3 regions of the Lysinibacillus sp. NPDC093688 genome follow, and region 3 is predicted to be linked to each of the others. Evidence: a T-box and tRNA genes for the amino acid it is inferred to sense, from the RefSeq annotation. Region 3 holds a T-box; the other regions hold tRNA genes.
The links. A T-box is a leader RNA that pairs with one kind of tRNA and senses whether it is charged. The one in region 3 lies ahead of argS (arginine--tRNA ligase), so its partner is inferred to be a tRNA-Arg.

Region 1: it has a tRNA-Arg gene. The T-box ahead of argS (arginine--tRNA ligase) is inferred to sense a tRNA for this amino acid. The anticodon was not compared.
Region 2: it has a tRNA-Arg gene. The T-box ahead of argS (arginine--tRNA ligase) is inferred to sense a tRNA for this amino acid. The anticodon was not compared.

The regions. Positions count from the first base shown of each region.
Region 1 covers NZ_JBNNUX010000051.1:12,824-17,116, reverse strand. Annotated here, with positions in the region: gene ACQKN2_RS23195 (LemA family protein) at 1-368, opposite strand, end outside; gene ACQKN2_RS23190 (spore coat protein) at 583-1,197, shown strand; tRNA gene ACQKN2_RS23185 (tRNA-Arg) at 1,740-1,814, opposite strand; gene clpP (ATP-dependent Clp endopeptidase proteolytic subunit ClpP) at 2,329-2,919, shown strand; gene ACQKN2_RS23175 (hypothetical protein) at 3,026-3,361, opposite strand; gene ACQKN2_RS23170 (HPr family phosphocarrier protein) at 3,591-3,848, opposite strand; gene whiA (DNA-binding protein WhiA) at 3,944-4,293, opposite strand, start outside.
Region 2 covers NZ_JBNNUX010000006.1:145,619-149,911, forward strand. Annotated here, with positions in the region: gene ACQKN2_RS07615 (hypothetical protein) at 1-99, shown strand, start outside; gene ACQKN2_RS07620 (hypothetical protein) at 479-676, shown strand; gene ACQKN2_RS07625 (hypothetical protein) at 1,119-1,433, shown strand; tRNA gene ACQKN2_RS07630 (tRNA-Arg) at 1,823-1,896, opposite strand; gene ACQKN2_RS07635 (hypothetical protein) at 2,540-3,205, shown strand; gene ACQKN2_RS07640 (YqjF family protein) at 3,220-3,909, opposite strand; gene ACQKN2_RS07645 (DUF2639 domain-containing protein) at 3,971-4,144, opposite strand.
Region 3 covers NZ_JBNNUX010000047.1:13,477-17,769, reverse strand. Annotated here, with positions in the region: gene ACQKN2_RS22655 (FAD-dependent oxidoreductase) at 1-1,867, shown strand, start outside; T-box leader at 2,027-2,246, shown strand; gene argS (arginine--tRNA ligase) at 2,385-4,058, shown strand; gene ACQKN2_RS22645 (CynX/NimT family MFS transporter) at 4,230-4,293, shown strand, end outside.

The DNA.
Region 1 (4,293 bases), on a different contig from region 3:
TGACGGAAATTTGCATCTGCCTTTAAACTCGGATAATTTTCTACGACTACTAGCAATCGACTAAGTGCTCCGTTTAATGCATCATTGGCGACCGCTTGCTCCTTTGGACTTTGTGCACTTCCCATTTGTGCACGTGCCTCTGTAATGCTAGCGATAACTTCTTTTTCATGGTTGGCATATCCTTTTACAGATTCTACTAAGTTCGGAATCAAATCGTAGCGACGTTGTAGCTGATTTTCAACCTGAGCCCATTTCGAATCAACGCTTTCCTCGGCCGTTACAAGGTTATTGTATTTTGGAATAAATAGTAAGGCCAATACAACTAAAATAATAACGATAATTCCGATTGGTCCAAATAATTTTTTCAATTTTAAAACCACCTTCGCTTTCTTTTAGCTATCACTAAATATCAAAAATACTATTTGTTTTGGTGATGAGCCTTTCTTTTCCTTACAACTAATGTGCAACAAAAAAAACATCTCTATTCTACATATATGCAAACGCATTAATACCGTATGAAATTTATTTAACGTGCCATACTTAATACTGTAACAAAACTATGATATATAGGAGGCGCTTTTTTTGACACAATCGTTTCAAAACGAATCATCAAACCAAACATCATTCAACCAACAACAAAGCCTAAATCATGGTGGACATGAGCTAATGGACATGCATGAAACAATTGGCGAAATAATTGCTGGAATGAATCAATCCATCTTTTTACGTCAACATGTTAAGGATCCGGAATTACTTAGCATTTTGGATCGCCAATATAATTTCACATTAGGTATGTATAACACAATTGTGGAATCATTTAAAACAGGGCACGATCCTTCTGTACCTACAGGACGCTATCAAATGGAGACAGGAAATGATTTTAAATATGGATTAAATCCTGGCCAACCTAAAAAGCCTATGCAAAACGCAAGCGAGCTCAACGACGAAGCAATTTCTGGCTTCCTATTAGGTGCTCAAAAAGGAGCAGCAAAATGTATGACTGCTGCTGCAACGGAAACTACAAACCCTGTAGTTCGACGCGTTGTTGCTGATAGTATTCCCAACTGCATTGAAATGGCATACGAATTATCTATTTACCAAAATATGCATGGTTACTATCAAGTACCACAATATTCTCAACAAGATATGCATACGATGCTTAACTCGTACGACACTACAACAAATCCCCTTCATTAATTATAAAAAAACAAGAGCAGTCCCACATGTGATGCATTATCACAGGGGCTGCTCTTGTTTTTTTAAAATGCTTTCTCATTTGCGGATTACCAAAGATATCTCCCGACGTTCCCTCTTCAACCATATAGACACCATCCATAAAACAACACGTTCTCCAAGTTCACAGGAAAAGCCCATTTCATGTGTTACCACTATCATGGTTATACCTTCAGCCGTTAAATTTTTCATTACGTTTATCACGGTCTGAATAAATGAACATGCACCAAACATTCATGTTTGATGCTATTTTGCAAAAAAAAAAAAGAATCCCCTCAGATAGGATTCTTTTTTTTCGACTAGTATAACTAGTCTCACGTACAGTATGTTCACTAAAAAATAATTTGGAGTTGTTGCTTTTTTGAAGGTTTGAAAGGAACAGATTCGGGAATAATGCCTACTAGGTTATATTCCCATTTTTCCCCGCTCTTTCTCCACTAAGCAGGCTGCTAAACTACTTATTAGGAGAATTCGAGTTATAAAATTATATCAAATAATCAGTAAAATGGCGCCCTCGGAGGGAATCGAACCCCCAGTGCAAGAACCGGAATCTTACGTGTTATCCATTACACCACGAGGGCAATTGAACACAAAAAAAAGTACCACTAGGCTTTACGAAAAGCATGATGTAGATAATCCTCATTTGAAGCATACCTGACAAAATAGTGTACTGTACTTTAACTTATGACCTTATCAATTATACAAACGTATTGCTCATAATTCAACTATAGAATGTAAAACATTTAAACTTTTTTTATTTTCATTCAATAAGTGTCAAAATACCTATTAAATGGAGATACAGTCTCCAGCGGATGTCACGCATTAGCAAAGAATTTAATGTGCGGGCACAATTCAAAATCCGGACGCATTGTTTATCTACGTGAAAGCGCAGCGTCGGCTACAAATGTTTACTGTAGCGAAAGCGGAGCGTCAGTTACAATTACACCAAGGTGAAATTGTTTTAATTTATTTCACTTTAACAGGGTTAATATTTGACCTTCCCTGACTATAATGTGTATGATAAGGATACAGCTGAAATACAAAGGTTGTTTTCAGCAACAGTATTCGAATTTAGTTTTTTAAGGAGGATTTAACATGAATTTAATTCCTACAGTTATTGAACAAACAAGCCGTGGTGAACGTGCATATGACATCTATTCACGACTACTAAAAGACCGTATTATCCTATTAGGAAGTGCTATTGACGACAACGTTGCTAACTCAATCGTTGCTCAACTTCTATTCCTACAAGCAGAAGACCCAGATAAAGATATCCATCTTTACATTAACTCACCAGGTGGATCTATCACTGCTGGTATGGCAATTTATGACACAATGCAAATTATCAAGCCACAAGTACAAACAATTTGTATTGGTATGGCAGCATCTATGGGTGCTTTCCTACTTGCAGCTGGTGAACCAGGTAAACGTTTCGCATTACCAAATGCTGAAGTAATGATTCACCAACCACTTGGCGGTGCACAAGGTCAGGCAACTGAAATCGAAATCGCTGCAAAACGTATTTTATTCTTACGTGAAAAATTAAACGGTATTTTATCTGAACGTACAGGTCAACCACTTGAAGTCATTGCAAGAGATACAGACCGCGATAACTTCATGACTGCTGAGCGCGCAAAAGAATACGGCTTAATCGACCAAATTATGGATCGCAACGACCGTAAATAAAAAACGAAAGGCATCACAGATTTATTCTGAGATGTCTTTTTTTTTGCTTTGATGGGTCTATCCGACGCTTTGAATCCTCTTTTCATCATTTCGGTGGCTCTATTCGTCACTTTGGCTTTCTATCCATCATTTCGTCTCTTCTATCCACAACTTTGGCCTTTCTATCCATCATTTCGTCTCTTCTATCCACGACTTTGGCCTTTCTATCCATCATTTCGTCTCTTCTATCCACAACTTTGGCCTTTCTATCCATCATTTCGCCTCTTCTATCCACAACTTCTGCTTTTCTATCCGTCGCTTCGGCTCTTCTTTCCGTCACCTCGGCCCTTCTATCCGCCGCTGCCTTTTCTTCCGTCGCTTCGGCTCCTCTTCCCGTCACTTTGCCCTTTCTATCCGTCGCTTCGGCCCTTTTTTCCGTCACTCTACCCTTTCTATCCGTCACTTCAGCTTTCCTCCCGCAACTTCGACTCTCCTATCCATCACTTCAATCTTCCTATCCATCACTTCAATCTTCCTATCCATCACGTCGACAATCGAAGCAGGATGCCATTAACCTTAATGCACAAATATCCAACAAAATAATAGGACTTGTTTTTTCGATGAAAAAACGCAAAAAAACTGCCCAAGATGTAAGTATTACCTCTTGGACAGTCTCTGCATTATGAGTTTTTTTAATCTTCTTTTTCGATTAGGGATGCTAATGCTGTAACCGCTTGCTCAGCATCGTTACCATCACCGCTAAGGACAACCTCTGTTCCTTTTGCAATGGCTAAGCTCATAACACCCATAATGGATTTAGCATTTACTTTTTTCTCGTCTTTCTCAAGAAAGATATCTGCGCTAAAGCGATTTGCTTCTTGTACAAATAGCGCTGCTTGTCTAGCTTGTAGCCCTAATTTTAATTTTACATGGACTCTTTTCTCGGTCATTCTCAAAACTCCCCTTTACTACCGTTCATCTTATTATTTTTATCTTACCTTACTTACTAGCAAAAGAACAATACGTACCTGAAAAGTATGAAAATTTAGCCACCAATTTTTTCTCCACTTCTTAATGCATCGGCAATCTCATCAATTTTCCGTAATCGATGATTGACACCTGATTTACTAACCGTTCCACTTGATACCATTTCCCCAAGTTCTTTCAGTGTTACATCTTGATATTCTACTCGTAATCGCGCTATTTCACGAAGCTTTTCTGGCAATTGATCGAGACCTATCGAATTTTCAATATATCGGATATTCTCTACCTGACGTAATGCGGCACCTATTGTTTTATTTAAGTTTGCTGTTTCACAGTTAACAATGCGATTAACACTATTTCTCATGTCTCGCAATATGCGAACGTCTTCGAACTTCATCATTGCTTGATGAG
Region 2 (4,293 bases), on a different contig from region 3:
GTTGGTGTAACACAGCGTAAAAAATATGCGTGGAGTATTATTATCATTTCTATTCTCGGTTGGATTCTGAATTTTTTCTTGCTTAATAGGGTTGTATAAACATTAGGCAAAGTTTTCAAGGTTTCAAAAACAATAACTAATTCTTATCAAAACATCAAGATAGGACTTGCGTGTATGATTGAATCCCATATATGCAAGTCCTCTTGTTATGCTCCCTCAATCTCTCCTGTAGCTCCACACATGGCTTTGTAGCAACAATTAGACAACCTGTGTAAATGCTTTCTCTGCTTCCCTATCAACGCTTACAGGCTCGCTAGACGGCTTCAAAGAGGTGTTATTCAGTTCTTATAACCGTCAATCTCTTTTGTCGTGAATCCCCATTTATCTACCAACTCGCACCTCACAATGTTATAATTGCTATATAGACAGAATGTTCAGTTTTTTTGGAATGAAGACCTGAAAAAGGATGATGATTTCAATGAAACGATTCTTTTGGTCATTTATTCCAGCAATCAGTGGGATTCTTATAGGTATGTCTATTTTTGATATAATTAACGGAAGTTTATCAGGAGTTTCCATTTCTGTTTTAGTGATTGGAATAATAATTATGCTGATTAGTATTTGGGGATATAAAGAATATGTCGGTAAAGGTTTACTGTTTAAACATAATGAATAATGTGGGATATTATCCCCAAATTCAACTAACGATACAACATTCCATCACACATCAGTCTAGAGGCTTGTGCGTAAATTACACGCAAGTCCTTTTGTTATGCCTTCACAGTCAACCTGAGAGCAACCTATGCAACCAAGCATATGTCTATCCCATTCTCGAATCATATGATAGCTGTTCTGTGGAACTTAACAATGCACATTAGCTTAATGATGCGCTACCGCAATCTCAACATACCTTGCTTTATAAGCCCACACCTCTACCCCCATATTTGTAAATATGTTACACTTTACCAAGCAACTGATTATTCAGTTATTGAACCAACGGCGCAGATTGTGCAAGAAAAAATTATAAAGAACTATTTAGATGGAGGTTTTTATATGAAAAGAAAAGGAAGTTAGTCTTCACTATTGGTTTAACAGGAGTTTTAGCATTAACACTTGGTTTGGCAAAAGACTTGCAAAGCACAAAGGTATCAGCAGCAGAACAAACAGTAGTTGCTTCAAAACAAACAGACATTACTACGGTTATAACAAAAGAAGAACAAAATATGGTAGAAAATATGGCTGCTAAAGAGAGCTATGTGCCACAAGAAAATGGAACAGGCTTCTTTTTTATAAAAGGGGCGCCAACTGAAAGGAAGGATATTACCACTGTAATCACAGCAGATGAACAAAAAATGGTGGAAAAAATGTCCGTTAAAGAAGGATTTGTGCCACAAGAAATTAGAACAGGCTTCTTTTTTATAAAAGAAAAATAATTACGGAGTTACGTTAATAAGATTAGGACTTGTGTTTATGATTATTCTTCCTATACGCAAGTCCTTTTGTTATGCTTCCTCAACAGCTCCTGTAGCTTCATTTATACAACCTTTGTAAATAACTCTCTCTACTTCACTATCAACGCTTAAAGGCTCGCCTCCTCCCCTTTAATAGAAGCGGTAAGCTCTTTAGTTGTCAGCGTGAAATCCACATCAAACAATTTGATCATAAAAAAACCCTCCAACTGAATTGGAAGATAGTTGTCTGTCTATATGAATACGTAATTTAAGGGTACAAAAAAGGAATTCTACATCAATGACCGAAGCCCTGAGCGAATCCCTTATCTGTCTCAAACCCCTTCATATCAAGGCTTGAACTGTGTTTTAGACGTCCCAGGAGGGATTCGAACCCCCGACCGACGGCTTAGAAGGCCGTTGCTCTATCCTGCTGAGCTACTGAGACATGATATTATTTATGTAGTCCATATCAAGGACAATATTTATTATATGTCCTTTTTACGATAAAGTCAACATTAATTTTACTATGGAGGCAAGGTTTGCCTCATTATTAATATTATATGATTTACTGCACCTCATTATGCCATCTCTCTACTCTACTTTTGTTAAATAATAAAAAGCAAAAAACTGGTGGAAGTAGTCGTCATAACTGGCGGTGAACAAGGGATTGGTAAATGCATTGTGCTAACGTATGCCTGAAATGATGCCCATGTAAATAAAGAATTAGAGCTGCAATTAGAAAAAGATTTATTGGAGCATGGATATTCTGTTCTTTTTGGTCAAGCAGCTAATACGAAAGAACAGGATGTCTTGTTGATCATTTCGATACTATTCATATTTTAATTAATAATGCGGGTAAATTTCAACATAAATCTTTTTATGAACATAACAGTGGATGAATGGAATAATTTAATTCAAACAAATAATTTTTTATAGGCATTAATCTAACAGTTGATGGTGGGATGACATAGAAAATGATGTATGAAGAATAGCCATATTCACTCCTTTCATAACATTGTTCTTTCATATATAGAAATACCTCAGAGTATTCTACAGTAGAAGAAAAAACTAGAGGGAGTGGATATACATTGTACCCATATTCAAATGGATATTACGGTAGTCCTTTAAGTGCGTTATATAGAGCTACTTCCACACATTATACTGCACCTGTTCGCCATTTTTTATTGCCGCAGAACGATCATCGTCGCTGTATCAGTAGAGCTGAAGCTGATTTTATGGCAATGAATCGTTTATTATGGATGGAGCATGTCAATTGGACGAGGATGACGATTATTAGTATTGTGTTTGGCTTACCTGATTTGCCCTTTGTGCAGAAGCGACTGTTACAAAATGCGACTGACTTAGGTAATTGTCTACGTCCATTTTACGGTGATCAAATTGCTGATCGTTATGCTGAGCTGATTAAAGAACATCTTCTTATTGCTGCACAGCTAGTAACCGCAGCTGCCAAAGGAGATGCTGCAACAGCGGATGCAAAGGAAAAGGAATGGTATCGTAACGCTGACGAAATTGCCATATTTTTAAATCGAATTAATCCGTATTTAAGTATTGAGGAAGTGCAAAAAATGTTCTATACACATTTAGCTTTAACAAAAAAAGAAGCCGTGACTATGATTCAGAAAAACTATCTTGAGGATGTTCAAGTTTTTGACGACATTGAGGCAGAGGCACTTGCTATGTCGGATATGATTGCAAGCGCCATTGTCATGCAATTTTGTTACCTCTTTTATTAACGTTAATAAATCGGTTATTTCTTTTCCAAAATTGGCGAAAAAATTCTAGCCTGTTTACTCTTTGAATAATGAGCAATCGGTTGAATGCCTTGTATTGATTCCTTCACAAATGGAGCTAGTGTATTGCTTTCAATATTAATGTGGACTCGTTGCAGTTGCCATGGTATATGATCTATATCTATCCGAAATAAAGAATTTTTCCATTTTGACCAAGAATGATAACGTTCCACTAGCCATTTTTCAAAGGGAGAACTAATTATTTCACTGGCAATCGGTTGATATGAAATTTTCAACCTTTCTGCCAGCGCACCGTAATATAAACTTGTAAACGAAAAATTGTTCTCTTTTTGTTTTATAGATATTTTAGAATGGCGATATGATAAACCACCCTTTGTAGTTATTTGTACAATAAAACGATTCGTAACATCTGAATTTAAAAAATAGACTCCTTTCATGCCGTTATATGTAACATATGTCCGGACATTAAGCTGCAAATAGGAATCAACTCCTGGGAATAGTGGTAGAAATCTTAGTCGTTGTCCTTTCACTTTAAAAAGGACAGCACTAAGCCAAGCGTTATTTTCATAGAGATCCAGTTGTAACTCTTGCGGAATGTACTGCTCTAAATCCTTAGGTGATACTGGCCAATGTAGAAACAACACATCTTGCCAAATTTGCGTCAAAATCCATGATTTACTCCACATAAAATAACTCCTTTCTGTAGTTAAATTCTTTCCTACAAAGGAGTTATTCAAACGAACATGACTATTTTTGTTCTGAATCTAACGTTTCTTTTTCAACATATCGGTAATATAAATTGCGTAGTTCGGATTCTTTATAATTGCCTAAATGACTTTTAAATTGTGGATGCACCAAAATACCATGATCTCGTAGTTGCTTCACAAACCAACCTTTTGAATACTTATGCACTTTGCACATTCTCCTTCACTAATACTCTTACATAGCGTATGCTCAGGAAATTATGTAGTGACAATTTTTTCAAAATAAAAAAACGAGATGGTCAAAGAAATTTTGATGAATGTTGTGGCTCTTTAAATGGTGATTTCCGTTCCAGGCTACTCGCTTTC
Region 3 (4,293 bases):
AAGATCAGCCATTTTAATAGTAGTAATTGTACTAGGGATAGGAAGCTATTATTTTATAACAGAAATTAGAAATGAAATGGCACATAAAAAACTTCTGGAAAACTATGAAAAGCCAATTCCAAATAAACTAAATGAAGAATATGATGTAATTGTCATTGGTGGAGAACCAGAAGGGGTTGCTGCTGCTGTATCATCAGCTCGTAATGGTGCAAAAACACTTCTAGTAGAAAAGCGTGAGGAATTAGGGGGGCTATTTACGTATGGAATGCTCAATTTCCTTGATATACCTCGAAATGACTCTAAACGACCAGTCAGTATGGGTATTTTTAAAGAATGGCATGATCATGTTAGAGGGAAAGATGCATTTGGAATTTTAGATGCTAAGGCAGCCTTTAAAAAGCTTGTCGATGACGAACCAAATTTAACGCTTTCTGTACAAACAGAAGTCGTTAATGCCAATCTTGATGCGAACAAGCTAACATCAGTGAAATTAAAAAATAAATATGGTACGTATGATGTGAAAGGTAAGGCATTCATTGATGCTACACAGGATGCTGATTTTGCTGCAATGTCAAAAGTTCCTTTTTTCATGGGTGGAGAAGATATTGGCATCAAGGATAAAAGAATGGCTGTTACCTTGATGATTCATTTGAAAAATGTTGATTGGGTTAAGGTGAAGGAAGCGGCTCACTCAAATACTTTTGGTGGTGCTCACCTAAATGATTCAGTTCTATGGGGGTTTACAAAGCTACATGATGACTATAAGCCAGTACAAGAAGGTACGAGATTACGAGGCTTGAATTTAGCAAAAGTAGATGATGAATATTATATTAACGCTTTACAAATCTTTGGAATCGATGGTTTGAATGAACGCTCCAAACAGGAAGCAATCGAAAAAGGCAAGAAAGAGACTGAACATATTTTAAAATATTTACATGAGAAGTTTCCTGGCTTTGAAAATGCAGAAGTTGTGAGTTATCCGGAAGAACTATATGTCCGCGAAACAAGACATATTTGGGCAGAATACCAATTACCGATGTCTGATGTTTGGAAAAATAGTGATCATTGGGATAGCATTGGTTTGGCCGCGTATCCAGTTGATGTCCAAGCGCAAACGCCTCATGATTATGGATACGTTATTTCGGCTCCAAAACAATATGCCATTCCTTTCCGTTCTTTAGTACCTAAAGAAATCGATGGCTTGCTTGTTGTAGGTCGTTCCGCAGGTTATTCTTCGCTTGCAGCGGGAAGTGCACGTGTCGTTCCAACGGGTATGGTGACTGGAGAAGCAGCGGGAGCAGCGGCGGCATTAGCAATTAAAGACAACGTAACCTTTAGAGCCATGAGCAAGAACAAAGAGCTCATCAATACCTTAAGAGAAAATTTAAAAAATCAAGGGGCTCTTGTAGATCCATTTAATAAGGATTATCCTTATAAAGATGAATGGTATGATAAATCCATTCAAACATTAATCAATTACGGGCTAGTTGTCGGTGGATATTCGAATGACTTATACGTTGAAGATGCAGCAACAAAGATTAAGTTTGCGAAAATGCTAAAAGAGGGCATTCAACGTGTTAGTCCTGAGAAAATGAAAGCACTAGGCGAGAAGCTAGATATCGTTATCTATAAAGTAGCTAATAAAGAAAGTGACCCAATTACAAGAGATGAAATTGCAGAATTCTTGGCGGAAGTATTAGTAGGCAAGTCAAGTGATAATAACTGGGATGTATTGGTTGAAAAAGGGGTTATCAGTGAAAAAATAGCGACAAGATTTACTGAAAACAAGAAACTTAAATTAAAAGAGATGTATGCCATTATGGCTGATGCCATCCGTTATGTAGAAAAGGAACATTCCCACTCATGAGTGGGGGATGTTCCTTTTCCTTATAGTTACAGCCATTTAATGTTGTAGGTTATCGTAATATGCCCTATCACCGAAAGTGCTTATCAATTCGATAATTTTAATTTCAATAACACAGTTGACTAAAAAAAGGAATTCCTGTAGAATATTTTGAAATTATAGTTAAATTCGATGATAAAGAGAGTAGTTTATGGAGCAACTGGAAAGCGAATTAGGGATGGTGTGAGCCTAATGCAGAAGCTATAAATGAAACGCACTTTGGAGAAGGTTCTCGAATTAGTAGTAGAGAATATCGGGGAGTCACCTCGTTAACAATGGAAAGTGGTCATATTATATGGCAACTAGAGTGGTACCACGGGATAACTATGCTCTCGTCTCTATTTTAGAGACGGGGGCTTTTTTTATCTTCATTCAGTATGAATTGAACGTACACAATTCAAAATCCGGACGCATTGTTTATCTGCGCGAAAGCGGGAATTTCGTCTCGGCGTAATTGATTATTTTAGAGAGGAGAATGAACATGAATACACAAATCGCGAAAAGTATTGCTGAGGCTTTAAATAACGAGCTGTCTGTTATTGAAATTCAAAATTTATTGGAGAAACCAAAAAAATTGGACTTAGGGGATTTGGCATTCCCGTGCTTTACGCTAGCAAAAAAATTAAGAAAATCCCCTCAAACTATCGCAACCGACATAAAAAATAATTTAAGCTGTGATTGTATACAAGAAGCTCAAGTTGTAGGTGGTTATGTCAATATATTTTATCATCAGCCAACGATTACTCAACAAGTGCTTAGCCAAATCGTAAAAGAAAAAAATTTATATGGGACCAAACAGGAGCCAAAAGGGAATGTAGTGTTGGACTTTTCTTCACCTAATATAGCGAAGCCATTTTCTATGGGCCATTTACGTTCTACAGTGATCGGCAATGCTTTGGCCAATATTGCCGAGAAAAACGGCTACAAAGCAATTCGCATTAATCATTTGGGTGATTGGGGAACACAGTTTGGGAAATTAATCGTTGCTTATCAAAAATGGGGAGATCAAAAAACGATTGAAGCTGCCCCAATAGAGGAACTGCTAAAAATTTATGTAAAGTTCCATGAAGAAGCGGAGCAGGATGATTCTCTAAATGAACAGGCACGTACCGCATTTAAAGCATTAGAAGATGGGGATGAAGAGACGTTAGCTCTTTGGCAATGGTTCAGAGATGCATCACTCGAAGAATTCAAGAACATTTACGAACTGCTTGGAATTAATTTTGATTCATTCGCTGGGGAAGCATTCTATAATGACAAAATGGCTGCAGTTGTTAAGGAGTTGGAAGAAAAAGAACTGCTTGTAAAATCCGAGGGTGCTCATGTCGTTGAAATAGACAATATGCCTCCGTGCTTAATGACCAAAACTGATGGTGCTACGCTCTATGCTACACGTGATTTAGCAGCTGCTTTTTATCGCCAACAACAATATGACCCTGACAAATCATTTTATGTTGTAGGGCATGAACAATCACTTCATTTTAACCAATTATTTAAGGTCATTGAGAAGATGGGGTATGATTGGGCAAAAGACATGCAGCATGTACCTTTTGGGATGATTCTAAAAGAAGGTAAAAAAATGTCTACTCGTAAAGGGAAAATTGTTTTATTAGCAGATGTTCTAACAGAGGCGATTGCTACGGCGAAGCGAAATATCGAAGAAAAAAATCCAAATCTAAAGGATAAAGATAGCGTCGCACATCAGGTTGGTGTAGGAGCGGTCATTTTTAATGATTTAAAAAATAATCGACTTTATGATATTGAGTTTTCCATTGAACACATGATGAATTTTGAAGGCGAAACAGGACCATATATTCAATATACGAATGCACGTATTGCATCTCTTTTGGAAAAAGCAGATGAACATAGTTATGAAGTATCTCTCGAAGCATTAGCTGAGCAAGCATGGCCTATTATTTTATTACTGGAACAGTTTCCGAAAGTAATTGCTAGCGCCTTTGAAGAAGCAGATCCATCACAAATTGCTAAATACGCTTTACAATTAGCACGTCAATTTAATAAATATTATGCGCAAAATAAAGTATTGGTCGATGACAGCCAAAGAAAATCAAGATTAGCATTTTGTTTATGTGTATCCATTGTGTTAAAAGAGTCGTTAGCACTGTTAGGTATTGCCGCACCTAAAAAAATGTAAGGACAATTAGCGTAACTACGACATGATGCTAGCTACATTCTGCAAATAGTAATGGCCATGAAATTGACCGTTCAAAGAAAAAATGGTAAAAGGATATAGTGAGAATTCAAAGGTCTACCATATTTCGTTGAATTTTTAACCGTATAAATAGAGAGAAGGTTTTTAGAAAGTATGGAGAAAAAGCAATGGCGTGTTTCCATGGTACTTGTGGTTGTTTGTATTTTCTTGGTTGCGC